3 regions of the Pseudomonas sp. S2_E02 genome follow, and region 2 is predicted to be linked to each of the others. Evidence: riboswitches for the same ligand, from Rfam matches in the RefSeq annotation. Region 2 holds a riboswitch; each other region holds the start of a gene.
What was found. A riboswitch is a leader RNA that binds a small molecule or an ion and turns the genes downstream of it on or off. The one in region 2 is predicted to bind cobalamin.

Region 1 (4,657 bases), 1.8 Mb from region 2:
GCAGCGTCCAGCCCGGCAGGTCGGCGAGTGCGTCGTGCAACTGGCGAGTATTGGCGCACATGCGTTGGGCGTAGGCCTGGCCGTAGCGCTGGGTTTCCAGCAGGCTGACGAACAGTTGCAGCAGACCGGGCAGATTGGGCGAGGACACCAGCGCATCGCTGAGCGTTTGCTCGATCCGCTGGGCCAGATCGGCACGCCGGCAGACGATCAGTGCCCGGTGCGGACCTGCCAGGGATTTGTGGGTGTTGCCTTGAAGAATATCCGCCCCCTCGTCAAGCGGATTGGGAAAGGCCTTCCCGGCGATGAGGCCCAGAGTGTGCGACGCATCGTAGATGATCAGTGTCCGCTCAAAGCCCCGGCGGTTCAGCAGCGCGCGCAGTGGTTTAAGGGCGATTACCCGTGTGGTCAGACCATGATCGAGCAGTACGGCTGCCGGTTGTAGACCGCACGACTGGAGTTGCCGATCAACGTCCCCGAGATCAATTTGTCCGTCAGCCGTCAGTTTCAAAAAGACGCTGTGCCGGCCCATCTTCTGCACCAGAGGCCCGGTTGCGAAATGCCCGCCGCTTTCGGGCGCCAGTGATAATACGCAGTCGCCCGGCTCGGTCAGGGCGGCCAGCACGCTCAGCGTGCAGTGCACGCCGGAGAGCACACGGTATTCGACGAACGGCGCGTTGAACATTGCCTGCACGGCTTGGGTCGCCAAAGCCTTTAATGTTTCGACTTCGGGGAAGTGTTCGACCTGCATACCATTGAATTCGGCGGCATAGCATTGACCGTCAATGGCCTGTGCATTGAACAAGTAACGCTCGTAATGGCGATTCTGTCCTAGCGTGCGTGCAGTCTCGGACAATATGTTTTCATTGGCGGTCAGCGATAGTGTGGAAGTTCTTCGTGCGCACGCCTGTTGAAACTGTTCAATGATGAAGCTATGCGCGAGTGGGGTACTGACTGAAAGTGCATGAGTCGAATGATTCATTAGTAGTCCGCCAGGTCGAAGTCGATAATCAACATATCGCGACTGCCGCGATCCGAATTAATGCTCGATGTTTGCAGTGGGGAAACTTCATGCAGAAGTATTCGGTCATTCAAGACGACGGTTTCCAGATAGTCAGTCAAAGTTGCACTGAATACTTGGCCACCTTCTTCATCAAATATCCGGCTTTCGCCACCGATGACATGCTGACGTTGAATCAGGTGTTGAAAGACAAAATCGTGCCCGTCGCGATGTCGGCCCTCAGGAGTGGCCTGGCCAGCATTGCCTTGATCGCAGAGGATACGGAACTGATGGCAGGTCACGAGCCAGTCGCGCGGGCCCAGCGCCATGTCCAGCAGTGCCAGGTCGGCGGCCAGCAGTGTCTGTAGAATCGGGGAGTCAATGAACGTCGCCTCGCAGCGGGTGTAGGTGCGCTGCACCCCGCCCAACAGCGGGTTGTCGGTCTCGGCTTGAAAAAAGTGGCAGTCTTGTAGCGCCGTCCACTGGCGTTCCCGTTGGCGATACTGGAACTTGCAGATACGTCGTTCGCGAAGACCGTTCTCTGCGCTGAGATACGCATCGGTATGCAAATGCTCCCAGGTCGCATTGAATGCCCTGCATGCTTCGCGTCCCAGCAGCGCAACATCCAATGCTGGATAGTGGGCACTGTGCGCATAGTGGCAATTGCGCAGTAGTTCGGAAAGTTCCTTTAGTCCGGCATCACTTGATAGCCGTAACGCGTTACCGGCACTCATGTTGTGGATACCCATGGGTGCAGGAAAGAAATAGGCAGGATCAAATACTGATAATAATCAGCCATGCAAGAAATCCTTTCTTGAGAGACTCATAGTCCTTGTGCGAACTCATCGTTCATATCTTGTATTGATTTATCAATTTGGTTTTTGTAAAGATATGTAATCAAATGCGCGCAGCCGCTCTATTTCAGGGTTTAACTCGGTGGTGGTTTTTTAATTTAACGGATAGGGCATGTAAGACATAACTTACAACTACTTATTAAGTGAGAAGTGTTCGCAATCATTAGATGGAAAAGTTGCTGTCCTTATAACCACAATGATCCAGGCGTTGACCCGCCTGCCGTGCATGCGTAGCCTTGCGCATTCGAGGTTCTCCGGCGTGTGCCGGAGCTAAGAAGGGAACGCGGTCAATGCCGCGGCTGCCCCCGCAACTGTGAACGGTGATGTTCGCTGCCACGCCACTGCCAGCTCAACTTATGAGCCCGCGGGAAGGCGCAGCCAACGCCAGGCCCAGCGCCTGAACACCGTCAGCCAGGAGACCTGCCTCGTCACAGATTCTCACTACAACCGGGCGGGGTGATCCGGTGGCGAACTCTCCAGGCACGCACGCGCGTTGCCGGTTCTCGTCCCGTATGCCCGCCGCTTGCCAAAGGGCATACCGATGAAAACACTGGCCAAACTCCCCGTCACCATCGTCACCGGCTTCCTCGGCTCGGGCAAGACCACGCTGCTGCGGCACATGCTCGACAACGCTCAGGGCCGTCGTATCGCGGTGATCGTCAACGAGTTTGGCGAGTTGGGCATTGACGGTGAAATCCTCAAGCAATGCACCATCGGTTGCACCGAAGAAGAAGCCACCGGTCGCGTTTACGAACTGGCCAACGGCTGCCTGTGCTGCACCGTTCAGGAAGAGTTCTTCCCGGTGATGCGCGAACTGGTTGCCCGTCGCGGCGATCTCGACCATATCCTTATCGAAACCTCGGGCCTGGCCCTGCCAAAACCGCTGGTACAAGCCTTCCAGTGGCCGGAAATCCGCAGCGCCTGCACCGTTGATGCGGTGATCACCGTGGTCGACAGCCCGGCCGTCGCTGCTGGCACTTTCGCCGCGTTCCCGGATCAGGTTGATGCCCAGCGCAAACTCGATCCGAACCTCGACCACGAATCGCCACTGCACGAACTGTTCGCCGATCAACTGGCCAGCGCCGACCTGGTGATCCTCAACAAGGCCGACCAGACCAGCGCGGAAGATCTCGCTCGTGTCCGCGCTGAAGTCGCCGAAGAGCTGCCGCCAGCAGTGAAAATCATCGAAGCCAGCAACGGCCGTCTGCCGCTGGACGTGCTGATCGGCCTCGGCGCCGGTTCCGAGGAGCACATCGACAGCCGCCACAGCCATCATGATCACCACCACGGTGAAGGCGATGACGACCACGATGACCACGATCACGACGCCTTCGATTCGATCTCCATCGAACTGCCACAAGCCGACGAAAGCCTGCTGCTCGACGCCCTGACGCAACTGGTGGTCAAGCACGGCATCCTGCGCGTCAAAGGTTTCGCCGCCATCCCGAACAAGCCAATGCGTCTGCTGATCCAGGGCGTGGGTACGCGTTTCGACAAGCATTTCGACCGTCAGTGGGGCGCTGATGAAGCGCGCGTCACGCGTCTGGTGTTGATCGGCCAGGAGCTCGACGCCGCGCAACTCGAAGCGCAACTGCGCGCTGCGCTCAGCGTTTAAGCCATGCACCTGCTCAGGACTCAGCCCGGCGGTTTCGTCTCGGATGACAACATTGCCGACCTTGGCCAAACCCCCGCCGAGCTGGTGATCCTGTGCAGCGGCGACTCCAGTCTGGCGCTGCTCGCCGAAGCCGCGCAGCAGTTGCCGGAAGATTACCCGAGCCTGCGTCTGGCCAACCCGATGCAGGTGCAGAATCACGCTTCGGTCGATTTGTACGTCGATGAAGTGCTGCGCCACGCCAAGGTGATCCTGATCTCGCTGCACGGCGGCATCGCCTATTGGCGCTACGGCGTCGAGCGTCTGATTGAACTGTCCGAGCGCGGTGTGCAGGTGATTCTGGTGCCGGGCGATGACCGTCCTGACCCGGAACTCAGCGACCTGAGCACCGTCAACGCTGTGGATCGTGATCGCCTCTGGCAATTCCTGCGCCAGGGCGGACTGGGCAATGCGCTGGACTTTTTCCGCTGCCTCGCCAACCGTTGGCTGGCTCGCGATTACGTCTGGGAAGAACCGCAGGCGCTGCCGCGCACGGCGATTTACCACCCGAATAAAACCAGCGCCGCACTGAGTGACTGGCAAGCCGATTGGCTGCCTGCACATCCGGTCGCGGCGGTGTTGTTTTACCGCTCGCATCTACAAGCGGCGAACACCGCGTTCATCGATGTGTTCTGCCAGCGCTTGCAAGCGGCGGGGCTGAATCCGCTGCCGATCGCGGTGGCCAGTCTGAAAGAACCCGGCTGCCTGACGGTGGTCGAGGACTGGCTGGACGAGGTTGAGGCCGGGGTGATTCTCAACACCACCGGGTTCGCTCAATCCAGCCCGGAAGCGCCGCATCTGCGACCGTTTCGCCGCAATATCCCGGTGATCCAGGCAATCTGCGCGCAGGACAACGAGCCCGGCTGGCGCGACAGCGAGCAAGGCCTGGGGCCACGGGATCTGGCCATGCACATTGCCTTGCCGGAACTCGACGGGCGCATCATCAGCCGACCGATCAGTTTCAAGGATCTGGCCTGGCGCAGTGAGCGCAGTCAGTCCGATGTCGTCTGCTACCGCGCGCAACCTGAGCGCATGTATTTCGTCGCTGAACTGGCGCGGCGCTGGATTGATCTGGCGCAAGTACCAAATGGCGAAAAACGCATCGCATTGATCCTCGCCAACTATCCGACCCGTGATGGCCGCATCGGCAACGGT
Region 2 (4,657 bases):
GGATGCCCGAGGCGAAGATGCGGTGATTGCCGGTCGCCCGATCGACTTCCCAGATCGCTGCGCGGCCTTCTTCTTTATCCAGACCATTTTCACCGACGTTGCTGTTCGATCCGACAGTGACGTACAGCTTGCTGCCGTCCTTGCTGGCGATGACGTTTTTGGTCCAGTGGTGATTCAGCGTGCCGCCCGGCAGATCGACTACCTTGATTGGCTGCGATTTGATCTCGGTCGCGCCCGGTTCGTAGTTAAAGCGCAGCAGGCGGTCGGTGTCGGCGACGTACAGATCATTGCCGACCAGGGTCATGCCGAACGGCGAGTTGAGGTTCTGCAGAAACACCGTGCGTGTTTCCGCGACGCCATCATGATCGGCGTCACGCAGCAGGGTGATGCGGTTCGGACTCGGTACGCCAGCGCCAGCCTTGCCCATGACCTTTTTCATCACCCAGCCACGAATGCCGCTGCTGTCATCAGGCTTCGGCGGGGCGTTGGTTTCCGCCACCAGCACATCGCCATTGGGTAGCACATAGAGCCAGCGCGGATGATCGAGGCCTTCAGCGAAGGCTGCCACCTGAGTACCGGCCGCTGCGGTCGGTTTGCCGCCCGCGGGCCAGCCGATCGCCGGGGCGATGTTCACCGTCGGAATCAGGGTCTTGTTTGGTTCAGGCAATTTCGGTGACGGGCCGGTGCCGTCGGAGACTTGCAGGCTGGAGGTTTCACCGCAGGCGGCGAGTCCTCCGGCGAAGGCGATGACAAAAACGAGCTGGGGCTTGCGCATTGCTGATCTTCCCTATGAATGCATTCCTAATCATAGAGGAGGGCGCAAGCCCGATGGTTCAACTGCTCAGCCGCGGGCTTCCTTGAACAGCACGGCAATGCCCGGGTGATAGTTGCCGGCTTCGCTGCGCAATTTGCGGTAGGCGTAGGGGAAATACCAGGCGACCGCGCAGGTGTGTTCCTTTTGCAGGTCGTCGACCATGTCTTGCAGCTCTTCGGGGCTGGCGCTGTGCTGGGCTTTTTGCGGCGCGACAAACAGGCAGCCGAGCTTGAGGTCGCTGGCATAACTGATGCGCTTGGCGTCGTTGGTGATGTCCAGCAGAGCTTGAGTCAGATTCAGGTTGGTGACCTTTGGCCAGCGCTGAGTGGCCTGGATAAAGGCGCGGTCTTCGGCACCGGCGAGAAACAGATCGGCGCGGGCATTGCGCTCGCCTTCTTCGTTCTGTTTACGTGTGGCAGTCTCGTTCAAAGTGACCAGCTCAGCCATCCAGGCCGCCGCCGAGAGCAATCCGAGATTGGCTTTCTCATCATGCCAGTAAGGGGTGTCGCTGTCGCCGCGCACGGCGTTGTAGCGGTCGATACAGTCAAACCAGCGTTCAAGCACTGGGCGCAGGAATTCCAGGCGCGGGTTGCTGATGATCATGCCTTGCATCGTCATCATCCTTTATTGTTGTAGTGGGCTTTTCGAGAAAAGCATGGCTCTTTGATATCATTTGTATCAGTGTGGCACAAGATTGGCGGCAGATAAGTGATCGGCGGCAGTTATTCGCCCGATGGCCGCCTCTTTAATTGACGCTCCACCCCCAACCCTCTAACCTTCGCGGCTTGTTTCAGGTGCTCTGTGACCTGCGTCGACAGAGTGAAACAGGGAAGCCGGTGAGGGTTGTCTTCGCACGAAGAACCACCACGATCCCGGCGCTGCCCCCGCAACGGTAAATGAGTGAAAACTGCGCCTTGAGCCACTGCCTCGAAAGAAGCGGGAAGGCGCGCAGTCAGGCATGCGCCGCTCATGAGCCCGGAGACCGGCCTGATCCATCCAGCGGCATCACGGTGGGCGATGCCAGGCTTTTTGCCGTCTATTCTTGTGCCTGCCCGCCGTTATCCAGCCTCAACGGAGAGCTCCCCCATGACTGATTCCCCCGAGCGCGACGAACGCCATCTGGCGCGTATGCAGCGCAAAAAAGCCGTGATCGACGAACGCATCGCCAACTCGCCTGACGAGTGTGGCCTGGTGCTGGTGCTGACCGGCAACGGCAAAGGCAAAAGCAGCTCGGCGTTCGGCATGCTCGCCCGTGCCATGGGCCACGGCATGCAGTGCGGCGTGGTGCAGTTCATCAAGGGCCGTAACAGCACCGGTGAGGAGTTGTTCTTCCGACGCTTCCCCGAGCAAGTGCGCTTCCACGTGATGGGCGAAGGTTTCACTTGGGAAACCCAGGATCGTCAGCGTGACATCGCCGCCGCCGAAGCCGCGTGGGCGGTCTCCCGCGAATTGCTGCGTGATCCGTCGATCGGTCTGGTGGTGCTCGACGAATTGAACATCGCCCTCAAGCACGGCTACCTCGATCTCGATCAGGTGCTCAGCGATCTGCAGGCGCGTCCGCCGATGCAGCATGTGATCGTCACCGGTCGCGCGGCCAAGCCGGAAATGATTGAGATGGGCGACACGGTCACCGAAATGGGCATGCTCAAACATGCCTTCCAGGCCGGCATCAAAGCGCAGAAAGGCGTCGAACTTTGAATCAACCACGTCACTGCCCGGCGGTACTCATCGCCGCGCCGGCCTCCGGTCAGGGCAAGACCACCGTCACCGCCGCGCTCGCCCGTTTGCATCGCAATCAGGGGCGCAAGGTGCGCGTGTTCAAATGCGGGCCGGACTTTCTCGATCCGATGATTCTCGAGCGCGCCAGCGGTGCGCCGGTGTATCAACTGGACATGTGGATGGTCGGCGAGCAGGAAAGTCGTCGTCTGTTGTGGGAAGCCGCCGCCGAGGCGGATCTGATTCTGATTGAAGGCGTGATGGGCCTGTTCGACGGCACGCCGTCCAGCGCCGATCTGGCGCGGCACTTCGGCGTGCCGGTGCTCGGGGTGATTGATGGGACGGCGATGGCGCAGACCTTTGGTGCGCTGGCGCTCGGCTTGGCCAAGTATCAGCCAGATCTGCCGTTTGCCGGTGTGTTGGCCAACCGCGTTGGCACCTTGCGCCATGCGCAATTGCTCGAAGGCAGCCTCACCGAAGGTCTGCGCTGGTACGGTGCGTTGTCCCGCGAAACCGGTATCGAACTGCCAAGTCGTCATCTCGGCCTGGTCCAGGCCAGTGAATTGAATGATCTGGATGTGCGTCTCGACGCCGCCGCCGACGCATTGGCCAGCAGTTGCGAGGTAGCGCTGCCACCGGCGGTGGAGTTTGCCGCACCGGACGTGATCGCTGTCGAGCCGTTGCTGAAGAATGTGCGGATTGCCGTCGCCCGTGATGAAGCGTTTGCTTTCACCTACGGCGCGAGTCTCGATCTGTTGCGGGCGATGGGCGCCGAGTTGAGTTTCTTCTCGCCGATCCGCGACTCGCAATTGCCTGAAGCGGATAGCCTGTATTTGCCCGGTGGGTATCCGGAACTGCACCACGTTGCGTTGTCGCAGAACACCGCGATGTGTGAGGCGATTCGCGCGCATCATGCGGCGGGTAAGCCGTTGCTCGCCGAGTGTGGTGGGATGCTGTACCTGCTCGATTCGTTGACTGACGTTGAAGGCACCCGCGCTGAATTGGTCGGGCTGCTTAAGGGCGATGCGGTGATGCAGAAGCGTCTGGCGGCGTTGGCGTTGCAAGCGGTGGATCTGCCGGAAGGTTCGTTGCGCGGGCACACTTATCATCATTCGTTGACGACTACCGAACTGGCGCCGATTGCGCGGGGTTTGAGTCCGAATGGTGGGCGCGGTGCCGAGGCGGTTTATCGGGAAGGGCGGATGACGGCTTCTTATGTGCACTTCTATTTCCCGTCGAACCCGAGTGCGATTGCCGCATTGTTTGCGCCAGACCGTGAGGCCGCCTTCGCGAGCAAGCTCGCTCCCACAGGGGATCGCGTTTCTTGAGCAAGCATCCCGTCCAATGTGGGAGCGAGCTTGCTCGCGAAAGGGCCATGACCGACAACACATTCTCCGAAGCCGAGCGCGAAGCGGTTTATAGAGCCATTGCCGAACGCCGCGACATGCGCCACTTCACCGGCGGCAGCGTCGAACCGGAGCTGTTGCGCCGACTACTGGAAGCCGCCCACCAGGCCCCAAGCGTCGGCCTGATGCAGCCCTGGCGTTTCATCCGCATCAGCGACCGCAGCCTGCGCGGGCAGATCCAGAATCTGGTGGAAGAAGAACGCATCCGCACAGCCGAAGCCCTCGGCGAGCGCAGTGACGAGTTCATGAAGCTCAAGGTCGAAGGCATCAATGATTGCGCCGAAGTGCTGGTCACCGCGTTGATGGATGATCGCGAAAAGCACATTTTCGGTCGCCGTACATTGCCGGAAATGGACATGGCCTCGCTGTCCTGCGCGATCCAGAATCTGTGGCTGGCCTCGCGCGCCGAAGGCCTGGGCATGGGCTGGGTCTCGCTTTTCGAACCGCAAGCGTTGGCGGATCTGCTGAAGCTGCCCGAGGGTGCCAAGCCACTGGCGGTTTTATGCCTGGGCCCGGTCAAGGAATTCTATCCGGCGCCGATGCTGGTACTCGAAGGGTGGGCGCAGGCGCGGCCGCTCAATGAGTTGCTGTACGAAAATTATTGGGGAGTGAGTCAATGAGTGTGGCGTTGTTGAGTGTCGCCGCAGTGGCGCTGGATGCGCTGTTGGGTGAACCGAAACGCTGGCATCCGCTGGTGGCGTTCGGCAATTTCGCCGGGCGC
Region 3 (4,657 bases), 920 kb from region 2:
AGTCAGTGAGATAGACCGTTCCCTCCGGGCCTGTGCGAAAGTCGAAACGCATGTCGTTGACGTAGGTGCTCGGCAACATGACGTTGTCCGGGAACACCAGGCGTTTGACGATCTTGTTGCTGACCAGATCCACCGCGATCAGCTTCGCGCCTTTGGGTTTTGGGTCTGCGAAACCCGGCGCGGCGGTATCGAGCAACCAGACACGACCGCGCCCGTCGGCCACCACGCTCTGTACGCTGATCAGACCATCACTGGGATCGTTGAGGTTTTCCTGGTTGATCGCCGCGTTCGGGTAAGCCACGACTTTGCCGTCGCGGATCTCGCCCACGGTGAACGGCACGTTGTCGCCCCAACGCGGGAAGTTGACGAAGATTCGTCCGGTCTCGGTGACGGAAACGCCGGTGGGCATTGCGTCGTAGAACGCATGGACCTGTTCGAGCTTGCCGAAGGATCGGTCGGCGGGGGCATTGGCCGGCAACGGCACGGCGCTGATTGCATGGGCGAACGGCGCTGCCATGACCATGACCAATGCAGCAGAAAGCTTTTTCATACGCATGAGCTGCTCCTGACCGGCCCGCGTGCCGGCCCGTCTGAATGAGTGAAATCAGAAACCTTCGAGTACCAGTTTGCCTCGGGCCTTGCCGCTCTCGACCAAGGCATGGGCACGGCGCATGTTTGCCGCGTTGATCGCGCCAAAATGTTCACCGACGGTCGTTTTCAAAATGCCCTGGTCAATCAGATCGCTGACGCGATTGAGCAGGTGATGCTGCTCAATCATGTCCGGGGTTTCGTACAGCGAACGGGTGAACATCAGCTCCCAGTGCAGCGAGAGCGACTTGCGCTTGAGCGGCATCACGTCGAGGCTTTCAGGATCGTCGATCACGCCCAGACGCCCTTGTGGTTGGAGCACTTCAATCAGCTGCGCAAAATGCTCCTCGGTATGGGTCAGGCTGGCGACATGGCTGACCTCGTCGATGCCCAGTGCCTGCAACTGTGCGAGCAGCGGCTGACTGTGATCGATGACGTGATGCGCGCCCAATTGCCGGACCCAGTCAGCCGTTTCCTGCCGTGAGGCGGTGCCGATGACGGTCAGCCGCGTCAACTGTCGGGCCAATTGCACCAGCATCGAACCGACGCCGCCCGCTGCCCCCGTGATCAACAGGCACTTGCCCTGCCCTGAACCTTCGGTGACACCGAGACGGTCAAACAACAGCTCCCAGGCGGTGATCGAGGTCAACGGCAATGCCGCGGCATCCGCAGCACTTAACGAACGCGGTTTGTGCCCGACGATTCGCTCGTCCACCAGGTGAAATTCGCTATAACTGCCGGTGCGGGCAAGGGAGCCTGCGTAGAACACTTCGTCGCCAGGCTGAAACAGCGTCACTTCAGTCCCGACCTCGCGGACGATGCCGGCGGCATCCCAGCCGAGGATTTTCGGTTCTTTGGTGAAAGTGCCGGCGCGTACTTTGGTATCGACCGGATTGACCGACACCGCACGAACTTCTACGAGCAAATCCCGGGGGCCGGGAGTTGGCACCGGAAGGTCGATGTCCTGCAACGATTGCGGATCTTCAATGGGCAAAGCGTGTTGGGTGAAGGTGATGGCTTTCATGGAAACTCGCTGTCTGAAGAGCTGATGTGCTCGCTTGCCGCCATCTTCGACTTCCCAAGCACAAAGAAAAACCAGCAGAATGCGCCAACACTTTCACTTCAGGAGTGAAAATGATCCGCATCGATGATCTTGGTTTGTTCACCCGCAGCGCCGCGCTGGGCAGCTTCACAGCTGCCGCCCATGAGGCGGATTTATTGCCCGGTCAGGTTGCCGCGGCGATCAAGCGTCTGGAGCGTGAGCTGGACGTGCGCCTGTTTGCGCGCACCACCCGCAGCCTGCGATTAACCGCCGAGGGCGAGCAATACTTGCCCACTGCCCACTCGGTGCTGGAGGCGCTCAAGCAAGGCAAGGAAAACCTGCGCGGTGAAAACGCCACGTTGCGCGGCGTGTTGCAAGTGACGGCGCCGTCCGATCTGGGGCGCAACATTTTGCTGCCGTGGCTCACACTGTTTCGCCGCCAGCACCCGGAACTGACCTTGCGCTTTTCCCTGTCGGACCAGATGGCCGACTTGTTTCGTGACCCGGTAGACGTGGCGATTCGATACGGCTCGAATGAAGATGCCAACTACGTGGCGCTGCCGCTGGCACCGTGGAACCGGCGGGTGCTGGTCGCCGCACCGGAATACGTGGAGCGCCACGGATACCCGCAAACGCCGGATGATCTGCACAACCACGCTTGCCTGCTCTACCAGCAAGGCGGCCGGATCTACGACAAGTGGAGTCTGGGCAGTGAAACGATCCAGGTCTCGGGACCGATGTTCAGCGACGACGCCGACATCGTGCGCCGCTGGGCGTTGAGCGGCGAAGGCATCGCCAACAAATCCTGGCTGGACGTCAGTGCAGACGTGATCGCAGGGCGACTGGTCGTGCTACTGAAGGATTTTCCCGGCAATGCCTCACCGTTGAGTCTGGTGTGCCCGCATCGCAAGCAGATCACCCCGGCGGTGTCTCAGCTTTATGCGTGGTTGAGTGGCCAGTTTGTCGCTCTGGAACGTATCCAATAGCTCCCCTGGTGGTTGCCGCATTGACGAGACGCTCCTCGAATGTTCAGATGCCGGCCAGTTTCAGGTGTCCCATGCCGCCGTGCATGGGGTGAAACGGGAAACCGGTACGTTCTTTTCGAACAAGTCCGGTGCTGCCCCCGCAACGGTATGCGCGTGATGTTTTCAATACACCACTGTGGCCAGACGGCCATGGGAAGGTGAAAACCTCTATACGCGCGAGCCCGGAGACCGGCCTGGAATTTCGTTTGGCAAAATCCTGCGGTGGGCGGGCATGGGCCGGTATTGGCTGTGCGCGATGCCTTCTCTTGCATGCTCTTCTGCGAAGATCCTTTTCGAGAAGACAATGATTCGACCTTTCAACACTTCTGCTCCAACCCTGTTCCTTGGCTGCCTGTTCAGCCCGCTGCTACTGGCCGACGACGCGCCGCTGGAACTCAATCAACAAATCGTTACTGCACCGTCAGTGGAATCCACCACCGTCGCCGAGATGGCCAGATTCGGCAGCAAGGTCGAAATCGTCAGCCGCGAGCAGATCGAACGCGCCGGCCCCAGCGCCGATGTCAGCCGCGTGATGCAGATGTTCATTCCAGGCTTGTATGTGGCGCCGAAAAACGGCCCTTTCGACTACGGCACGTATTCGCTGCTCGGCGGGCGCAACGACGACACGCTGATCCTGCTCGACGGCGTGCGCCTGAACAATCGCCTGTACGGCGGCCTCTATCTGGACACTCTGCCGGCCAACGCCATCGAACGCATCGAAGTGCTCAAGGGTGGGCAGAGCCTGTTGTTCGGCACCCAGGCCGTGTCCGGCGTGATCAACATCGTCACCCGCAGCCCGCAATCGCGCAAAGCCGCCGGCGAGGTGAATCTGGGCGTCGACAGCTTTGGCGGCACCACCGAAGACGCCCGCGTCGAGAATATCTTCACTAACGGTTTCGGCGACCTCGGTTTGCTGGCGTACGTCAGCCATAACGTCTCCGACGGTTACCAGCCCTATCGCAACCGCGACATGAAAAACGATTCCGGCAAGGATCGCGCCTACGAAGTCACCACGTTCGGCGGCAAGGCGATTCAGTCATTCGGCGATGATTCGCGGCTGGAGCTGTTTTACCAATACGCCGACGCCAACCTCGATTTCGCCCGCCCGGTCGACAACCACAAGACCACTAACGACCGCGTGCAGCAGATCGCCACGGCGACCTTCGAGCAGACCGTCAATGAGCGCCTGAGCTACTTCGTCAAAGGCCATATCAACGACTGGGACACGCGTTATACCCGCGTCAACAACGTGGAGGGCGGCGGCACCAAAGTAATCAATCACAACGACTATTGGGGCTTCACCGATTGGGGTGTGCAGGCCGAAGGCAAGGCTGAATTGCCCGGCGGCCATGTGCTGGTGTTTGGCACCGACAACCAGTGGTTCAAGGGCCAGGACGATGTGCTGATCATCGATAACGACAAGGCCGAAGCCCACGCTTTCTACACGCAACTGCGCCCGCAGATCGACGCCCTGCCCGACTGGCACCCGAGCATCGGTGTGCGTCACGAGGCCATGAGCGGCGGCGACAGTGCCACCGTCGGCATGCTCACTTCGCTGTATGACCTCAATGACAATTGGTCGGTGCGCGGCCAGTACGGCAGCGCCTACAAACTGCCAAACGCCGAGCAATTGTTCGTCAATGAACCGGGCGACGAGATCGGCAATCGCAACCTGAAGCCGGAAAAAAGCCGCAATGCGGAGCTGGGTGTCGACTACAAAGGCTTTCTGCTCGACCGCGAATTCAGCGCCAGCGTGACCCTGTTCAAACGCAAGATCGACGACTTGATCACCCTCGACGACATTCAATGGGTCAACGGTGAAGGCCAGGTGCGTATGCGCGGTTTCGAGGCCGACGCCAAACTCGCGCTCAACGATCAGTGGAGCCTGCAAGCGGACATGACCCGCAACCTCACCGAATCGCGCAGCGGTGTAACCCTCAACGATATCCCGAGCTTCTTCGCCCGTTCACACGTGGGTTATGAATCGGAAAATCGCCTGTGG

Region 1: another riboswitch for cobalamin. It lies ahead of cobW (cobalamin biosynthesis protein CobW); the one in region 2 lies ahead of cobO (cob(I)yrinic acid a,c-diamide adenosyltransferase).
Region 3: another riboswitch for cobalamin. It lies ahead of AB4O01_RS03575 (TonB-dependent receptor plug domain-containing protein); the one in region 2 lies ahead of cobO (cob(I)yrinic acid a,c-diamide adenosyltransferase).

Annotation. Positions count from the first base shown of each region.
Region 1 covers NZ_CP162761.1:1,638,900-1,643,556, reverse strand. The annotation lists gene AB4O01_RS07405 (hypothetical protein) at 1-979, opposite strand, end outside; gene AB4O01_RS07400 (2OG-Fe dioxygenase family protein) at 979-1,731, opposite strand; cobalamin riboswitch at 2,082-2,293, shown strand; gene cobW (cobalamin biosynthesis protein CobW) at 2,393-3,466, shown strand; gene cobN (cobaltochelatase subunit CobN) at 3,470-4,657, shown strand, end outside.
Region 2 covers NZ_CP162761.1:6,421,183-6,425,839, forward strand. The annotation lists gene AB4O01_RS28870 (PQQ-dependent sugar dehydrogenase) at 1-775, opposite strand, end outside; gene AB4O01_RS28875 (hypothetical protein) at 842-1,426, opposite strand; cobalamin riboswitch at 1,590-1,819, shown strand; gene cobO (cob(I)yrinic acid a,c-diamide adenosyltransferase) at 1,901-2,512, shown strand; gene AB4O01_RS28885 (cobyrinate a,c-diamide synthase) at 2,509-3,858, shown strand; gene bluB (5,6-dimethylbenzimidazole synthase) at 3,906-4,556, shown strand; gene cbiB (adenosylcobinamide-phosphate synthase CbiB) at 4,553-4,657, shown strand, end outside.
Region 3 covers NZ_CP162761.1:800,951-805,607, reverse strand. The annotation lists gene AB4O01_RS03590 (L-dopachrome tautomerase-related protein) at 1-556, opposite strand, end outside; gene AB4O01_RS03585 (zinc-binding alcohol dehydrogenase family protein) at 605-1,612, opposite strand; gene AB4O01_RS03580 (LysR family transcriptional regulator) at 1,723-2,616, shown strand; cobalamin riboswitch at 2,662-2,867, shown strand; gene AB4O01_RS03575 (TonB-dependent receptor plug domain-containing protein) at 2,960-4,657, shown strand, end outside.